One region of the Nocardia sp. NPDC050435 genome, then DNA from elsewhere that is predicted to be linked to it. Evidence: riboswitches for the same ligand, from Rfam matches in the RefSeq annotation. Region 1 holds a riboswitch; each other region holds the start of a gene.
The links. Region 1 has a riboswitch for cobalamin ahead of metE (5-methyltetrahydropteroyltriglutamate--homocysteine S-methyltransferase). Riboswitches for the same ligand answer to the same signal wherever they lie in the genome.

Region 1 (4,285 bases):
GGCACCCAGCCCGCCGCGTCGAGCGCGCGCTTGGCGGCGTCGAGATCGTGCACCTGGTTGTCGGCCGCGAACGACATCGACGGCGGATACAGACCGGTGGCGGCCGCGAACTGGCCGTTGCCGACATCGGCGGCGATGGCCCGATAGTCGATCGCGGCCGTGAACGCCTTGCGCACCGCGGTGTCGGTGAAGATGCCCGCCTTCAGGTTCATCTCCACCAGCAGCGACTGCAACGCCTGCTCCGAGGACAGCACGTGCATGTCCTTGTCACCCTGCAACTCCAGCTTGGCCGAGGTGGAGGGATAGAACGCCATGTCGGCCTCGCCGCTGCGCACACCGGCCAGGCGGGCCTGCTCGTCGGGCACCACCCGGACCGTGATCCCCTTCAGTGGCGGAGTGCCCTCCCAGTGCTTGCTGTAGGGGGCGAGCACCAGGTTCTCCGGGGTCCACGCGGTGATCGCGTACGGGCCCGAGTACGCGCCCGCGCCGACGATCTTCGCCGAATCACCGCCGGCGGCCTCCATGGCCGCGACGTCGTAGATCTGCAGCGAGTTGTCCCGCGCGGCGAGCGCCGCGGGCACCATCGCGTTCGGGGTGGGTGTGGTCAGCACGACCTTGTCGCCGTCCGCGACCACCGTCGTGGCCGCGTCCAGATACACCCGGGCCGCGGCCGAGCGCGCGATCTGCCTGGTCAGGGCCGCGGCCACGGCGGGGGCGTCGACCGGCTTGCCGTTCTGGAAGGTCACGCCGGGGCGCAAGCGCACCACCCAGCGGGTGTCGCCGTCGCGGGTGACCGATTCCGCCAGCCACGGCGCGACCTCGCCGGATTCGGTGATCTGCAGCAGGTTCTCCGCGACTCCCCAGTCGAAGAGCCAGTTGGTGCCGGTGCCGATCGGGTCCAGTCCGGCGATCTTGTAGGAGTTGTAGATCGTCAGCGTGCCGTCGCCGGCGGCGCGCAGCGCGCGAGCCGAAGCCGCCGCGCCGCCGTCGTCGGACGCACAGCCGGTGAACACCATGGCGACTGCGAGCAGCCCTGCCAGGGTGGCCGCGACCCGGGACCGACGACGTCGTTCCGGAGCGTGGCCGGGTAGCCGCGCGGCGCTGGGCCGGCGGCGAGTGAGCACTCGCATTCTCATCCTCGTGAAGCTCGATCCTGAAGTGGCGCAGGTATCCTGGCTCCCGGATCGACGCTCGCCTTCGGCCTTCCAACCCAGGAAGGTCGTGGCCATGGATGAAGGTTCGCTCCTCGGTCACAGTTGCGGGACAGCCCCGGATTCGCACCGGTGTTCCCTGCGGGAGTGAACCTAGCAGCCGGGGCCAGCTATATTCATCTGGCAGCTGGTTCGCCGGAGGTGGAGTCGAGGAGCCCCTGATCCACCCGAGGCGTCGAAGCCCGGGCTTGTGTTCGCACAGGCGCGGGTGAGAGGGAACCCGGTGAGAATCCGGGACTGTCCCGCAGCGGTAAGTGGGAACGACAGCCGTCACCCGCACTGGGCGCGAGTACGCGATGCCTGGGAAGCGACGGTCGGTAGGACCAGCCCCGGGCCCCGAGCCCGAGGCCGACCCGTTCGAGGGTCGATGCCCACGAGTCCGAAGACCTGCCCGTTGTGCCGGATACGCCGTATCCGGCGGTCGTCGCCTCGTGGATTGGGTGGCACGCCGAGTGGACCCGGGCACGGGAACGATGCTTAGTGGGCTCCGTCAGCGTGCGCTCGTAATGGGTGGCGGCTCTTTCCGTAGCCGAACTCTGGAGTTCACCAATGTCGAACCCCCGCAACACCTTCACCGCCACGGTGCTCGGACTGCCGCGCATCGGGCCCAACCGGGAACTCAAGCGTGCGATCGAGGCCTACTGGGCCGGGCGCTCCGATGCCGCCGCCCTGCACGAGGTCGCCCGCACCCTGCGCACCGCGCAACTCACCGCCGTCCGCGACGCCGGACTCGACTCGGTGCCGGTGGGCACCTTCTCCTATTACGACCACGTCCTCGACACGGCCGTGCTGCTGGGCGCGCTGCCCGAGCGCGTCGGCGGCATCGCCGACGAGCTGGATCGCTATTTCGCCGCCGCGCGCGGCACCGCCGAGGTCGCGCCCCTGGAAATGACCAAGTGGTTCGACACGAACTACCACTACCTGGTGCCCGAGCTCTCGGCCGCGACGGAGTTCTCGCTGCATCCCGAGAAGCCGCTGGCCGAGTTGAAAGAGGCGCTTGCGCTGGGCGTTCCGGCCCGCCCGGTGATCGTGGGGCCGATCACGTTCCTGAAGCTGGCCAAGTCGGTGGACGGCAGTGATCTGCTGGACCGGCTGCCGGATCTGCTGCCGCTCTACGAGCAGTTGCTGGGCCTGCTGGCCGAGGCGGGCGCCGAGTGGGTGCAGCTGGACGAGCCCGCGCTGGTGACCGATCTCACCGAGACCGAGCAGGCGACGGTCTTCACCGCCTATCGCCGCTTGGCCGACGCCCAGAACCGGCCCGCCATCCTGGTCGCCTCCTACTTCGGACGTCTGGGTGAAGTGCTTCCGGCGCTGGCGAAGTCGGGCGTGGAGGGCATCGCCATCGATCTGGTGGCGGGCGGGTCCGCCGATGTCGCGGCCGCCGCCGCGCTGCGCGACACGCTGGTCGTGGCGGGCATCGTGCCCGGCTACAACGTCTGGCGCGTGGATCCCGACCAGGCGCTGCCGCGGCTGCGCGCGCTGCGCGAGGCCGGGGCCACGGTGGCGGTGTCGAGCTCGTGCTCGCTGCTGCACTCGCCCTACGGCCTGGAGCCGGAAACCGAGCTGGATCCGCGCCTGCGCAGCTGGCTGGCCTTCGGCAAGGAGAAGATCGCCGAGGTCCGAGTGCTGGCCACCGCCCTGCACGACGGCGAGGACGCGGTCGCCGAGGCGCTCGAGATCGCGCGCACCGCGGTCGCCGATCGCAAGGCCGATCCCCGTCTGCGGGTCGAGTCGGTGCGTGCGCGCCTGGCCGAGCTCGATGCCGACGCCAGCCGCCGCACTCCGGCCGACGAACGGCGCGTGCTGCAACAGGAACGACTGAACCTGCCGTTGCTGCCGACCACCACCATCGGCTCGTTCCCGCAGACCTCCCGGATCCGGGTGGCGCGCGCGGAACTGCGCAAGGGTGAGATCGATCAGGCCGAGTACGACAACCGGATGCGCGCCGAGATCGCCGAGGTCATCACGCTCCAGGAGGAGATCGGCCTGGACGTGCTGGTGCACGGTGAACCCGAGCGCAACGACATGGTGCAGTACTTCGCCGAGCAGCTGGACGGTTTCGCCGCCACCGTCAACGGCTGGGTACAGTCCTACGGCACCCGGTGCGTGCGGCCGCCGATCCTGTTCGGCGATGTCACCCGCCCGGCGGCGATGACCGTCGGCTGGAGCACCTACGCGCAGTCGCTGACGGCCAAGCCGGTCAAGGGCATGCTCACCGGTCCGGTGACCATCCTGGCCTGGTCCTACATCCGCGACGATCAGCCGCTGGCCGACACCGCGCGTCAGATCGCGCTGGCCATCCGGGACGAGACGGTGGATCTGGAGGCGGCCGGCATCGGCGTCATCCAGGTGGACGAGCCCGCGCTGCGTGAGCTGCTGCCGCTGCGGCGCGCGGATCAGGCCGAGTACCTGGCGTGGGCGGTGGACGCGTTCCGGCTCTCGACCGCGGGCGTGGCCGATGTCACCCAGATCCACACCCACCTGTGCTACTCGGAGTTCGGCGAGATCATCGGCGCCATCGCGGGATTGGACGCCGATGTCACCTCGATCGAGGCGGCGCGCTCGCACATGGAGGTGCTCGACGACCTCAACGCCGCGGGCTTCGATCTGGGCGTGGGCCCGGGTGTCTACGACATCCACTCCCCGCGCGTGCCCGGCGCCGAGGAGATCGAGACCTCGCTCGCACAGGCGTTGAAAGCGGTTCCGGCCGAGCGGCTCTGGGCCAATCCGGACTGCGGCTTGAAGACGCGGCGCACCGACGAGGTGGTCGCCTCGTTGCGCAATCTCGTCGCGGCGGCGCGGGCGCTGCGCTGACGGATCGCCGGGGCGCCGCACCGGGTGTGCGGCGCCCCGGCGTCCCGAGTTCTCCGGCACTACACGAAGGCGATCATGCATTCCGTTCCCGACCTCGGGCACCTCGGTTCCGGCCGATTGTCCCGGATTTCCCCGATGGTCCCGTCCGTCGTTCAGAGCCTGCGCACCCATGGCGGTGCGCGGGTGCCGTTCTCGGTGGAGTTCAATCCGCCGCGCGATGCCGCGGGTGAGGCGCGACTGTGGCGGGCGGTGCGCGAATT
Region 2 (4,285 bases), on a different contig from region 1:
TCGCGGAAGGTGGCGACCGAGCCGTGTAATCGGTAACCGTCGGGGCCGTGCTCGAAGGAGTTCAGGAAATAGCGACCGGCGACCGGTCCGAAGAAATCCAGCACCGCGTCGGCGTCCGGGAACGGCTGCGGCCACGCTTCGATCATGGCGGCCCAGTCCGCGGCGGTGCGGCCCTGGAAATCCGGCGCGATGTCCTCCACGACGAGCGCGCGGACCCGCTCGGGATGCTGGGCGGCGAAGACCCAGCCGTGCAGCCCGCCCATCGAGTGCCCGATCACCACCATCGGTTCGGCGATGCTCACGGTGGCGGCGGTGAGGTCGGTGACGAAGGCCTCCGTGGTCAACTCCTCCGGCGCGGGCCGGCCGTGCCCGGCCGCGTCGAAGGTGTAGACGTGCCCGTATCCGCGCAGCCAATCCAGGTGATCGCCCCAGGTGCGCGCACTGCCCATCAAGCCATGTAGCAGCAGGATCGGCGTCCCGGCTCCGCCTTCGTCGTACAACACCGCCCAGATTCTGCATTATCCGAATCCGCGGCGCTCGCTACGCCCTCCGTGGTCCCGCTGCGCCACCGTCTCCGGGCGCTGGGCGCACGCCGCAAATAGACTCGCCTCATGGCTGTTGTGAAGATCAACGCGATCGAGGTTCCGGAGGGCGCGGGCCCCGAGTTGGAGAAGCGGTTCGCCCACCGCGCGCACGCGGTGGAAGGGTCGCCGGGGTTCCTCGGATTCCAGTTGCTGCGCCCGGTCGCCGGCGACAACCGGTACTTCGTGGTGACCCAGTGGGATTCCGAAGACTCCTTCGCCGCTTGGCGCGACGGGCCGGCGCGGGCCGCGCACGCGGGCAGCGGTGACCAGAAGCCGGTGTCGACCGGGGCCGCGCTGCTGGAGTTCGAAGTCGTCATGGACGTCTCCCCCAAGTCCTGAGTGCCTCGGCGAAATGCCCGGCACGCTGCGGCGCGCCGGGCATTCCCAGATAGCGGATACGCGTGTTGACGGCACCTGCCCACGCCTGTCACTCTTCGAGAGACAGACGCGAGGGTGATGCGGTAATCCGGTGTGAAGCCGGAGCGGTCGCGCCACTGTGATCCACGCACCGGGTGTGCCCAGGTGCCGGGAAGCCAGACACCGGCACCCATCGCACGGACCACCCGGGACGCGTATCCCGTAGGAGGAACTCATGGCCATCGCGCATACCCCCGCCCGCGCCACCGATTCGCTGGCAACCGTGCTCGTCACGGTGGGTGTCGTTCTGCTCGCACTGCTCACGCTCTACCTGGTCGGGTTCGACCAGGGGGCCATCTCGCGCAGCGGGATGTTCATGCATGAGCTGATGCACGACGGACGCCACCTGCTGGGGCTTCCGTGCCACTGACCGGTTCCCTGAAAGCTCTGCTCCTGCGCGGCCTGCTGGCCGGTCTGATCGCCGGCCTGCTGGCCGCCACGGTGGGCTACTTCGTCGGTGAGCCGAAGATCGAGGCGGCCATCGCGATCGAGGAGGCCGCCGCGGCGGCGGAAAACCCGGCCGCGGGCGGGCATTCGCACGGTGACGAGGAAGAGCCCCTGGTGAGCCGCACCGGTCAGAAGGCCGGGCAGTTCCTCGCGCTCGGTCTGGCCGGGCTCGCGCTCGGCGCGATCTTCGGCGCGGTCGCCCACTTCGCGCGGCGGCACACAGCACTGGCCGGACCTGTCTTCGCGATCGCGCTGGCACTCGGCGGCTGGGCCGCGATCGTCGCGGTGCCGTTCTTCAAATATCCGGCGAACCCACCCGCGGTGGGCGACCCGGAGACGATCAACGACCGCACCTGGCTGTGGGTGGCGGCCGTCGTCCTCGGCCTGGTCGCGGTCGGCGCGGGCGCCTTCGTCTACAAACTGCTGCGCACGCAGCTGAACAGCGTCCGGCTGATCGGCGGCGTCGCGGCGTTCGTGCTGATCGTGGCCATCGGGTACATCGCGCTGCCCGGCGTCGACGAGGTCAAGGCCGACTTCCCGCCGAGTCTGCTGTGGCAGTTCCGAGTGTCCTCGCTCGCGGTGTCCGCGACCCTGTGGGCCTGCTTGGGCCTGGTTTTCGCCGCGCTGACCGAATTCGCCACGCGCTCTAGCTCTCCCGTACGGGAAGAGGTTGCTACGGCGGGGTGATTCCCGTTCACACGGTGAAAGGCAGTGTCGGTGACATGACCGGCACTGCCTTTTCGCTCTGGCCCGAAAATCTTTCGCTCGCGCCGCTGCGCGCGCCCGCGCGGGCCCCGCGCGCGGTGGCGCTGGCCTTCGGTGCGCTCGTCGTCGCCCTGCTGGCCGGCGTCGCCGAGGCCCTCGCGCAGGCGGCGCTGCTGCTGGAGCGTTCCGAGGTCGATCTGGGCGACCTGGCGGTCGGCCTTGCCCTGCGCGGCGTGCTCTACCTGGTGGTGCTGGCGGTCGCGATCCGGATGACCTACGGCGACCGCTGGGCCCGCGTCGCGCTGACCGCCGGGATCGGCGTGCTCGGCTTGGCCTCGCTGCTGGTGGAACCGATCCGCGCCGTGCTCGCCGCCGACGAGGCGGCCGATCTGGTCGAGGGGATCACGGCGAGCGGCGTGGGCATCGCGACTTTCCGCGTCCTGCACGTGGCGGCGGTGCTGGTCGCGATTCCCGCGATGTACCACCGCACCGCGCGGCCTTATTTCCGGGCCTGACAAGGGTTCCGCGCGCGCCACCGGCCCGCGCGGAACCCCGCCCGTGGCTACGCCAGGGCCGCGTCGAGCGAGATGTTGTCGACGCCCGCCAGCGCCTTGCTCACCGGGCAGCCCGCCTTGGCGGCGGCCGCTGCGGCGGCGAACCCGGCGGCGTCCAGGCCCGAGACCCGCCCGCGCACGGTCAGTTTGATGTCGCTGATCCGGAAGCCGCCCGCGGCGTCCGGGCCCAGGGTGACATCGGCGGTCACGTCCAGGCTTTCGGGGGTGCCGCCCGCGTTGGCGATCTGCGCCGAGAGCGCCATCGCGAAGCAGGACGAATGCGCCGCGGCGATCAGCTCTTCGGGGCTGGTCGTGCCGTCGGCATCGTCGGCCGAGCGCTTGGGGAACGACACGTCGAACTTGCCGACGCCGGAGCTGGCCAGGTCGACCTGCCCGGAGCCGTCCTGCAGGCCGCCGGTCCAGGCGGTGCGCGCGGTACGTGTTGGCATCACGGTCCTTTCGAGAAGATTCGATCCGTCGCAACGAAACTACTCGCCGCGATCGGCCCGCGCGGCGATGTCGCACAACGCGGTGCGCGGCTCACGGCGCGGTGCGACGGTCCAGTTGCTCCAGCACCGCCGGCCACGCCGCCCGGTGCCGCTCGAGCGCGGCCTCGTTCGGAAAACCGGAGTGCCGCAGGCGAAGTCGGATACCGCGCGGCTGATGCACGAACTCGATGCCGACCACGGTCTCGGCGCCCTCGGTGCCCGCCGGACCGGTGACCCAGGTGAACTCCACGAGGCGTTCCGGACGCAGGCGCAGGAACCGGCCGTAGTGCGGGTGGCGGGTGCCCTCGACGTCGGTTTCGAAGTAGAACGGCTCGCCCTCCGCGGGCGTCATCCGCACCGAACCCGGCGCGGCGAACCAGATGTCGAAGCCCTGCGTCAGGGCCGCGTAGAGCAGGCCCGGGGACGCGGACATCACCCGTTCGACGGTGAGCTGGTGGGGTCGGTCGGACAGGTCCGGTATCCGAACTGGCTGATCCATTCGACCGACCCTACTCATCACTCCGGATTGGTGGCCCGGGCCAGCACGATCCCGCCCAGGATCAGCGCCAGCGACAGCATCCGGCCCGCGCTGAGCGGGTCCCGGTGCACCACGACGCCCAAGCCGATCGCGCCGATCGCGCCGATGCCGGTGAAGACCGCGTAGGCGGTGCCGACGGGCAGCGTCTGCATCGCCCGGGAGAGCAGATACACCGCGAGCGCTCCCAGGACGAAGCAGAGCAGCGTGGGCAGTGGCTTGGTGAAGTTCTCGGTCGGCTTGATGCTCTGCGACCAGAGGATCTCGACCAGCCCGGCGACGCCGAGGACGACCCAGCTCATCTCAATACTCCTTGCCCAGCCGGCGGGCCGCCGCCAGGGCGGCCCGATAGGACTCGTCGTGCTGCGCGCGCAGGTGCGCGAGCGCCGGATCCTGGCGCGCGTTGGCCAGTTCGGCGTTGACGAACACGGTGTCGGTGACGGCGAAGTGGCCCGCGAAGAAGTCGCGCAGGAACCGCTCCTGATAGTCGAACCGCTCCTTGGGCGCACCCGGCGAGTACGCGCCGCCCCGGGCCGTGGCCACGACGAATCGGGT
Region 3 (4,285 bases), on a different contig from region 1:
ACGTGGCCGTTCACGACGATCTGCCCGTGCGCGGGCCGCTGCACCCCGGCGAGCACGCGCAGCAGGGTGGACTTGCCGCTGCCGTTCGGGCCGACGATCCCGACGACCTCGCCCGCGTCGATCTCGAAGGTGGCGCCGGAGACGATGCGCCGCTTGCCGGCGGCACAGGTCACCGCACGGGCCGCGACGGTGGCTCCGCTGTCCGCCTGGGAGAGCGCCTCCGGATCGGTCACGCTGTGACCTGCCCGGAGCGAGCTGGCCCGGGATTGCCCGGCGGAGAACGGTGACCGCGGTTCATGACTCTCCGAAGTGGTAGCGGCGGCGGCCGAGCAGCAGCAGGAATGCCGGCGCGCCGATGAGCCCGGTCAGTACCCCGACCGGGATCTCGGTCGGGCGGCCGATCGCACGCGTCGCGGCGTCGGCGACCACCAGGAACAGCGCCCCGCACAGCGCGCTGGCCGGCAGGAGGTTGCGATGACGCGGACCGACGACGAGACGCGCCGCGTGCGGAATGACCAGCCCGACGAACCCGATCCCGCCGGAGACCGCGACGAGCACACCCACCAGCACCGCGAGCAGCACGAACAGCGCGATCCGCAACTGCTTGACCGGAACGCCGATGGCGGCGGCGGTGTCGGCCCCGAAGGCCAGCGCGTCCAGCCAGCCGCTGAGCGCGCAGAGCGCCGCACCGCTGAGCGCCACCACCGCGAGCGGCAGGCCGAGCTTCGTCCAGTCCGCGCCCGCGAGACTGCCCAGCAGCCAGAACAGCACCGACTGCGCGGCCGCGGGATCCTTGCTGCGAAAGACCAGGTAGCTGCTGAACGCGGCGAACGCGGACGCGAGCACGGTCCCGGTCAGAACCAGTCGCATCGGCGTCAACCCGCCCTGGGCGACCGCGATGACGAAAACCATGGCCGCCGCGGCGAACGCGCCCGCCAGCGCGCCCGCCGACAGCGCCCAGATTCCGGCGCCCGCGAACAGTCCGGAGGTGATGACCGCCGCCGCCCCGACGCCCGCGCCCGAGGACACCCCGAGCAGATAGGGATCGGCCAGCGGGTTCCGGACCAGCGTCTGCATGGCCGCCCCGGCCAGCGCCAAGCCCGCGCCGACCACCGCGGCCAGCACGGTGCGCGGTACCCGCAACTGCCAGACGATGGTGTCCAGGCCCAGATCCGGGGTGACGCCGCCGAACAACCGGTGCCGCAGCACGTCGACGACCGCGGAGACCGGCAGCGTCTCGGCGCCGAACCCGGTGGCCAGGATCATCGCGCACACCAGCAGCGCCGCGAGCGCCGGCAGGGCGACCGCGCTTCGGACACGGACCATCAGGCGCGCGTCCACGCGGGTAGTGCTTCCTCAGCAGGCAAGTCGCGGCCTTTCCGGAGTTCGTCCCGGCGAGGGAGGTCTGACTCTCGCCCGCTGGGGCGATCACAGTGGCGCGACCGTTCCGGGTTCTCACCGGATTCCCGCACTCGCCGGAAATGACGGTGTGAACCATACCGGTCTGTTCCGTTCGTCCACTGTGCCGGTCTCGGCAACGCTGTGACCAGGCATGCAGCGAAGTCCTTCGCTTAGCGAAGGTTTATCTCGGGGCAGACCGGTAAGTCCGATGGCGGACCATCCATTTCGCAGACACAGTGGAGTGATGTCGCTGTTGGACGATCGGCACCCGTCCACCGTCACCGACTACGACGACGCGCGACGCCGGGCCCGCTGGCGGGACACCCGCCTCGGCGCCGACTGGACGACGCTGCGCCGCACCAGGGTGACGCTGGTCAGGCTCTCAGTTGTGCTCATCGCGGTACTCGTCGCGTTCGCCCAGTACTGGACCCACGATGTCGCGCCGGAGCGAGCCCGCCTGGCCCGCACCGAACCGGCGATCCTGCCCGTCGCCACCCCCGGCGAACAGCAGAACTGGGACACCGTCGTGGTCGACCTCGTCGGGCTCGGCAACCTCAACGCGAGCGACACCGCCGAAGCGCTGCCGTCGCTGTCCCGGCTCGGCGTGGTGTGGGCGATCAAATACGACAATCGCGGTATCGACACCAAGGTCATCGCGGACCTCATCGTCCGCGCCGCCCTGATGTCGGGGGTGGAGAACGTCGTCCTGGTCGGGCACAGCATGGGCGGAGTGATCGCGCTCGAGGTGGCCCGCCACATCCACACCGAAAGCGATCGCCGGCTGGTCGGCGTGCTCCTGGACTGCACACCCGTCGACCTGAACGCCGTCCGCGAGGAAAGCCGGGGCCGCGGCGAGGACATGGTGCGCTGGATGGGCTGGCTACCCGGCGCCCGCGAAAGCCGCGCCCTGCGGTTCATCGTCGAGATGTATGCCCGGCGCGGCGAATTCGTCGACCGCGGTCTCTACGGCGACCCGGGAATCCGGATGCCCGAACTCCGGGACGCCGCCGAACGGGTGCTGCACGACAAGATCTTCAACCCCGACGCCGCCAGCAACGGGCTGATCGAGTCGCAGTTCCTGGCGATCGTCGCGGGCGGCGCGGGCAACGACCTGCGCGCCCTCGCCCGCCCCGTCCCCGGCAAACTCCGCCCCGCCGTCGTCTTTCTCCGCCCGCGCGAGGCCGGGCGCGACCGGGTCGTCGACGTCGAGTACTCCCACCAGGTCCTGATCGACCTCGCCGGCGGCGTCGACGGCACACTGCTGGTGGCCTTCCCCCGCGACACCGGCCACGCCAACCCGATCCAGCGCCCGACCGAATACAACCGGGTCATCACCGACCAGGTGCTGCCGTTCCTCCAGCGGTTCCAGCAGCAGATCCGCCAGCCCGCGACCGTGGCCGCGCCCGGTTAGTGAAAGCGCCTGTCCTACTTGAGCAGTGCCTCGGTCAGCCCGCAGACCTTCCAGTCACCGCTTTCCTGCACCAGTTTGTAGGTGAAGGTCTGGGCGGTGGTCTTGCCGGCGACCTTCACGCTGATCTCGGTGGTGAAGCTGCCGCTGCTCGCGCCGCTGGCGACGTCGACGCTCTTCAGCGTGCTCTTCGCATCGATGTTGGGCGCCTTGGTGGGCACGACGCCGGTGGTCTTCACACTGTCCAGCTTGGCCAGATCGGATTTGCAGACCAGGCTCTTCTTGTCGCCGGTGCCGTTGACCCACGCCTCGGCGACCTCGCGCGGCGTCTTGGACGAGCCGCCGATACCGCCGTCTTCGCCGGAGAACAGGAAGAACGCCCCCACGATCACGATGATGACCAGCACCGCGCCGCCGCCGAGGAGCAGCGGCAGCGTCTTGTTGCCGCCGTTGCGGGGCGGCGGCGGGTACTGCTGGCCGTAGGGCGGCTGCCCGGGGCCGGGCGGGCGACCGTATTGCTGAGGCGCGCCGTATTGCTGAGGCGCGCCGTAGGGTTGCTGGCCGCCGTAGGGTGGTTGACCGCCGTAGGGCTGGCCGCCGTAGGGCTGCTGCGGCTGCTGCCACCCGCCCGGCTGGTTGTACGGATTGGGTGGTTGTGGTGCGTTCATGCGAGTCCCGCGAATCCAATCTTGGCTGAAATACGGACATAGGCCCCCCGGGGCCATCGCGATTCAACCATGATCGGCCCGGAACGGTCACCGCGCGCCGACAGGATTTACCGGGAGTTGAGCCGCTCCTTCACCGGGAGCGGCCTCGGGTCAACAGCTTTCAGCGCACCCGCGTGCCCAGCAGATGCCGCACCCCGGCCACGAACAACTGCAACCCGAAATCGAAACGCGCGGTGGGGTCCGCGTTCTCGTCCAGCGGCGTCGCCCCCTCCGGCAGCGCGCCCACCGAATCCATCTGCATCCGCGACTGCTCGTCGACGGTGTGCCCGAGCACGTAGTACAGCAGCGTGAAGGCGGTGAGCTCGGCTTCCTCGCGGGGCATGCCCGCGCGAATCGCGGCGCTGACGAAGCGTTCCCGGCCCTTGCTGGTGGTCAGGCGGGAGGCGTAGGTGGCCGAGACGAGTTCGGCGCCGTCGCGGTAGGCGAGCAGGCAGTCGCGCAGGCGGTGCGCCAATTCGCTGACCTGGCCGGACCATTCGTCGGCCCGGATCGGATCTTCCATCGGCGCGAGGATCTTGTCGGCGACGGCGCCGAGCAGGGCCTGCTTGTTGGGGAAGTGCCAGTACAGCGCGCCGGGCTGCACCTGCAGCGAGCCGGCGAGGCGGCGCATCGTGAGGTCGGCCAGGCCGTACTGGTCCAGGATGGCGATCGCTCCGTCGACCACGTCCGCCCGATGCAGTTGCACGCCGATTCCCTTCACACGTGTTTTGACTCACTCTCGAACCTACCCTAGCCTGAACACCGTTCA
Region 4 (4,285 bases), on a different contig from region 1:
GCCGAGACGCAGTATGCCCTCGCCGATGACGATCCGGAGGACGAAGACTCCCAGCTGATTTGGAAGCCCGTGCCTCCGGAGTTCTTCTGGCCGGCTTTCATCTGGACGACGCAGGAAGCGGCGCAGGAGCTCGTGGATGCCTACCTGGCCGGGCTCGACCCGGCGACCAATGCGTATCTGCGCGACGCCCACGATATGAGCACCCACGGGTTCGAGGGCAAGCCTTACGGTCGCTGAAGGCTCCGCGGTCAGGGGCGGTGGCGCCAGCCCGGAACTCAGATACTCGAGATGGCTACCCCCCCGACTACCAGGGGCCTGGAAACGAGGGGCTGTGCGCGCCAGATGCTCCGGCATAGCGTCATCGGCGCTGCCGCCAATCCGAGAATGCCAAAGCAAGGGAACTTTGATGAAACGATCATTCGCCACCGCCGTCCTCGCCGGTGCCCTGGCGTTGGCGCCGAACGCCACCGCCAACGCCGACAACGTCACGCCGAGCGAAACCGCGGCTCCGGTCGGCTCCGGCTCATCCAGCGCCAGCGGCGAGTACCAGGCGTGCATGGAATCCTTGGAAGGCCTGCGACACGGATGCCCCAGCCCGCTGCAAGTTCTCCTCGGTAGCGGTTCCGCGAAGAGCTGACGATCCCGCCCCCGGCGGATCGCTTCAAACGCGCGGCTCGCGACAGAAGCCTGCACTCGGGCCGACTGCTCTGAAGCGCGCCCTCGAACGGTGAACTCGTATGAGCCGCAGCGGATATGCGACCCCCGGTCCTCCCAAAGGAGGACCGGGAGACAAGATCGGCTGCACGACGATGGGGACAGATATCGAACCGAGAGGAACCGATGACTGTCACCCTAGCTGTCGCGTTGATCGCCCTGGCACTCGTCGACAGCACCAGTTTCGGCACACTGCTGATCCCGATCTGGCTGCTGCTGGCGCCAGGACGGCTGCGAGCCGGGCGAATCGCGGTCTACCTCACAACGATCGCGACCTTCTACCTCGGAGTCGGCATCCTGCTGGTGCTCGGCGCTGACACAGCGCTGACCGCAGTGCGGAGCATCGACATCCCGCCGGTACCGCTCCGGATCGCGCAACTGATCCTCGGCGCACTCCTCATCGCGCTGAGCTATCGGCTCGAGGCCAGAGCCGCACAGCGCGCCGGCAACCCCGGCAAGATCCAACTCTGGCGGTCCAGGACCATGTCGGGTACCGGCAGCTCGGCCGGCCTCATGAAACTCGCGCTCGTCGCGGCCGCGCTGGAAGTCGCCACCATGCTGCCTTACCTCGCCGCGGTCAGCCTGCTTGCCAACGCCGATCTCGCCTGGCACCTGATCGGAATCACGCTCGCCGCCTACTGCATCGTCATGACCCTGCCCGCCCTCGCCTTGGCCCTGGCCCGCTTCGCCGCGCACCAACGGGTCGATCCCCTCCTGCAACGAATCAACGAATGGCTGAGCCGCAACAGCGCCAAAGCCCTCGGATGGACCGTGGGCGGTATCGGTATCGGCCTCACGCTCAATGCCGCGATCGCCCTGGCCTTCGACCCGGCCTGAACCGACATGATCCGTCCATCTTCTGGCCCGGAAACCAGGACTGCCGACCCTGAATATCCGCGAGTCGGTGCGGGCTCAGGCGGTCAACGCACCACCTCTTCGAGTGCTTCTGATGGTGGGAGTAGATGTATCCGCATTCTCCGCATTCCCAGTGCGGTCGTCCGACCTCGGGTGTGATCTTGGTACAGTCCCGCCAGCCGTGGTGTTCGGGAAATCGGTGTGAAACCGGTGCGGCCCTCGCCACTGTGATCGGGAGCGACAGATCGTCCCGGGCGAGTGACCGTCGTCCGGAGCCACTGGGGCACAGCGCCCTGGGAAGGTAGATCCGCCGCGCACACATCCCGTCAGCCAGGAGACCGGCCACGGCCACGCAGTACCCATTCCACGAGGACCTGGAAGGCCGTCATCTTGACTCCGTCTGTTTTCGCGCGCCTACGCGGCGTCGCGCTGATCGCGTGCGCGACCGTCATCGCCGGTTGCGGTGCGCAACCCGGACAAGCGGCGAACGGTGCGAACGCCGTGACGCGCGCGAATTGTGGCATCGACGTCATCGTTCCTGAATCGCCGCAGCGGATCTACGCCGCGTACCAGCCCGCGATCGAGATCGCGCACGCGCTCGGTGTCACCGATCGGCTTGTCGGTACCGCGTTCCTCGACTCCACCGTGCTGCCCGAATACCAGGACGCGCAGGCGAAGTCGGTCTATGTCGAGAAGCTGCCCAGTCGCGATGAGCTGCTGGCACAGAACCCGGACTTCGTGCTGTCCGGATTCAACGGAGTGTTCGCCAAGTCGGCGCAACAGAGCGTGGGCACCCGCGCAAGCCTCAACAGCCTCGGGGTGCGGACCTGGGTGTTGAGCCCGCTGTGCCCGAGCGCCGACGGTCTGGCCGACGAGGCGATCGACCCGAAGACCGTACGGTTCGACAACGTCTACGCCGACCTGCGCGACCTCGGCGCGCTCTGGGGTGTGCCCGACCGCGCGGACGACGTGGTCGCTCAGTTGAGCGCGCGGATCGAGAGGGTGCGCGCGACCGTAGGTACCGCGCAGCGGCCCCGGGTCGCCGTCGTCACGCCCAAGGACGACGGGTCCTATCAGGTGGCCGGCGGGCTCGACTTCATCACCCAGATCATCGAAGCGGCAGGCGGTGTGAACGCCTTCGCCGACCTCACCGTGCGGCGCAATGTGCCGATCGGTGCGGAAGAGCTCATCGCCCGCGATCCCGACATCATCCTGACCAGTCAGTGCTGCGACGCGTCCTTTACCCGCGCTGATGCGCAACCGCAGGTGGACCGGATCGTCGGCAATCCGGCCTTCGCGAACTCGACCGCCGTCCGGACGGGGAAAGTGCACCCGTTCTTGTTCGCGGACCGGGCCGCCGGCGTCCGGATCGCCCACGCGACCGAACTGGTCGCCGAGTTGATCCATCCTGACCTGTTCGGACGGTGACCCGCGCCCGTCACGGCACCGGTTTGCTCGTTGCCGGTGCCGCGCTCGCCGTGGCCTGCGCCGCTTCGATCCTGATCGGTGCCCACGCCCTGTCTCCGGGCCAGGCGATCGCGGCGTTCGTCGACTTCACCGGTGCCGACACCGATCGGATCGTGCGCTACATCCGGCTGCCACGCACTGTCGCCGGTGTCCTGGCCGGCTTGGCGTTCGCGCTGGCGGGCGCGGTGATGCAGGGGTTGACCCGCAATCCGCTCGCCGGACCCGGGCTGCTCGGGATCAACTCGGGCGCCTCGCTGGCCATCGTGCTCGCCATGGGCGGGTTGGGCGTGGCGACGCCGACCGGCTATGTCTGGTTCGCCTTCCTCGGCGCCGCGGTGGCCGCCGTCTTCGTCTACACGCTGGGCTCGCTGGGTTTCGGCGGTGCGACACCGGTGAAGCTCGCACTGGCGGGTGCCGCGTTCGCCGCGCTGTGCGGCTCGATCACCACCGCGATCACGCTGCTGGATCGGACCAAATTCGAGAACTTCCGGTTCTGGGTGGTCGGGTCGTTGACCCGCGCCGACATCGAATCCGTCTGGGGCATCACACCTTTCATCACACTCGGCGCGGTGCTGGCGTTGCTGGTGGCTCGTCCGCTCAATGCGATCGCGATGGGCGACGATATGGCGCGCACCCTCGGGACCCGGTTGAGCGTGGTGCGCGCCCTGGGCGCGATGAGCGTCATCCTGCTGGCGGGCGCGGCGGTGGCCATCGCCGGGCCGGTCGCGTTCGTGGGACTGGTGGTGCCCCACATCGCACGGTTCTTCGCCGGCCAGGACTATCGGTGGGTGCTGGCCTGGTCGGCCGTGCTCGGCCCGACGCTGCTGCTGGCCGCCGACATCCTGGGCCGCGTCGTCGCTCGCCCGGTGGAGATCCAGGTCGGAATCGTCACCGCGTTCGCGGGCGCGCCATTCTTCCTCTACCTGGTGCGCAACCGGAAGGTGGCGACTCTGTGACCCGTGCCGAACACTCCGTGCTGCCCAGCGGCACCCTGCTGCTGCGCTCCCCGGGACGCCGCGTCGTACTCCGGGTGCAGCGGCGGTCCCTGCTGCTGACGGTGCTGCTCGCCGCGACCGCGCTGACGGTGGCGGCCTACTCGCTCACCGTCGGTCACTACCCGCTGACGGCCGGCGACGTGCTGCGTGTGCTCGGCGGTGGTGGCACGCTCATCGAATACGACGTGGTCGTCGCCGATCGACTGCCACGCGCGCTCACCGCATTGGGTGTCGGCGCCGCGTTCTCGATCTCC

Region 2: another riboswitch for cobalamin. It lies ahead of AB0I43_RS27705 (CbtB-domain containing protein); the one in region 1 lies ahead of metE (5-methyltetrahydropteroyltriglutamate--homocysteine S-methyltransferase).
Region 3: another riboswitch for cobalamin. It lies ahead of AB0I43_RS40475 (iron ABC transporter permease); the one in region 1 lies ahead of metE (5-methyltetrahydropteroyltriglutamate--homocysteine S-methyltransferase).
Region 4: another riboswitch for cobalamin. It lies ahead of AB0I43_RS25425 (ABC transporter substrate-binding protein); the one in region 1 lies ahead of metE (5-methyltetrahydropteroyltriglutamate--homocysteine S-methyltransferase).

What each region holds. Positions count from the first base shown of each region.
Region 1 is NZ_JBFAJW010000001.1:865,835-870,119, forward strand. Features, by position in the region: gene AB0I43_RS04190 (ABC transporter substrate-binding protein) at 1-1,130, opposite strand, end outside; cobalamin riboswitch at 1,145-1,335, opposite strand; cobalamin riboswitch at 1,401-1,621, shown strand; gene metE (5-methyltetrahydropteroyltriglutamate--homocysteine S-methyltransferase) at 1,761-4,025, shown strand; gene AB0I43_RS04200 (methylenetetrahydrofolate reductase) at 4,161-4,285, shown strand, end outside.
Region 2 is NZ_JBFAJW010000009.1:378,679-382,963, forward strand. Features, by position in the region: gene AB0I43_RS27695 (alpha/beta hydrolase) at 1-503, opposite strand, end outside; gene AB0I43_RS27700 (antibiotic biosynthesis monooxygenase) at 612-923, shown strand; cobalamin riboswitch at 992-1,148, shown strand; gene AB0I43_RS27705 (CbtB-domain containing protein) at 1,177-1,371, shown strand; gene AB0I43_RS27710 (CbtA family protein) at 1,362-2,135, shown strand; gene AB0I43_RS27715 (hypothetical protein) at 2,171-2,668, shown strand; gene AB0I43_RS27720 (OsmC family peroxiredoxin) at 2,716-3,156, opposite strand; gene AB0I43_RS27725 (SRPBCC domain-containing protein) at 3,248-3,694, opposite strand; gene AB0I43_RS27730 (multidrug efflux SMR transporter) at 3,712-4,032, opposite strand; gene AB0I43_RS27735 (NAD(P)H-dependent oxidoreductase) at 4,034-4,285, opposite strand, start outside.
Region 3 is NZ_JBFAJW010000023.1:6,726-11,010, forward strand. Features, by position in the region: gene AB0I43_RS40470 (ABC transporter ATP-binding protein) at 1-233, opposite strand, end outside; gene AB0I43_RS40475 (iron ABC transporter permease) at 295-1,326, opposite strand; cobalamin riboswitch at 1,381-1,514, opposite strand; gene AB0I43_RS40480 (alpha/beta hydrolase) at 1,646-2,812, shown strand; gene AB0I43_RS40485 (hypothetical protein) at 2,827-3,477, opposite strand; gene AB0I43_RS40490 (TetR/AcrR family transcriptional regulator C-terminal domain-containing protein) at 3,638-4,222, opposite strand.
Region 4 is NZ_JBFAJW010000008.1:353,863-358,147, reverse strand. Features, by position in the region: gene AB0I43_RS25440 (hypothetical protein) at 1-237, shown strand, start outside; gene AB0I43_RS25435 (hypothetical protein) at 407-637, shown strand; gene AB0I43_RS25430 (GAP family protein) at 841-1,551, shown strand; cobalamin riboswitch at 1,715-1,931, shown strand; gene AB0I43_RS25425 (ABC transporter substrate-binding protein) at 1,960-2,997, shown strand; gene AB0I43_RS25420 (iron chelate uptake ABC transporter family permease subunit) at 2,994-3,992, shown strand; gene AB0I43_RS25415 (iron chelate uptake ABC transporter family permease subunit) at 3,989-4,285, shown strand, end outside.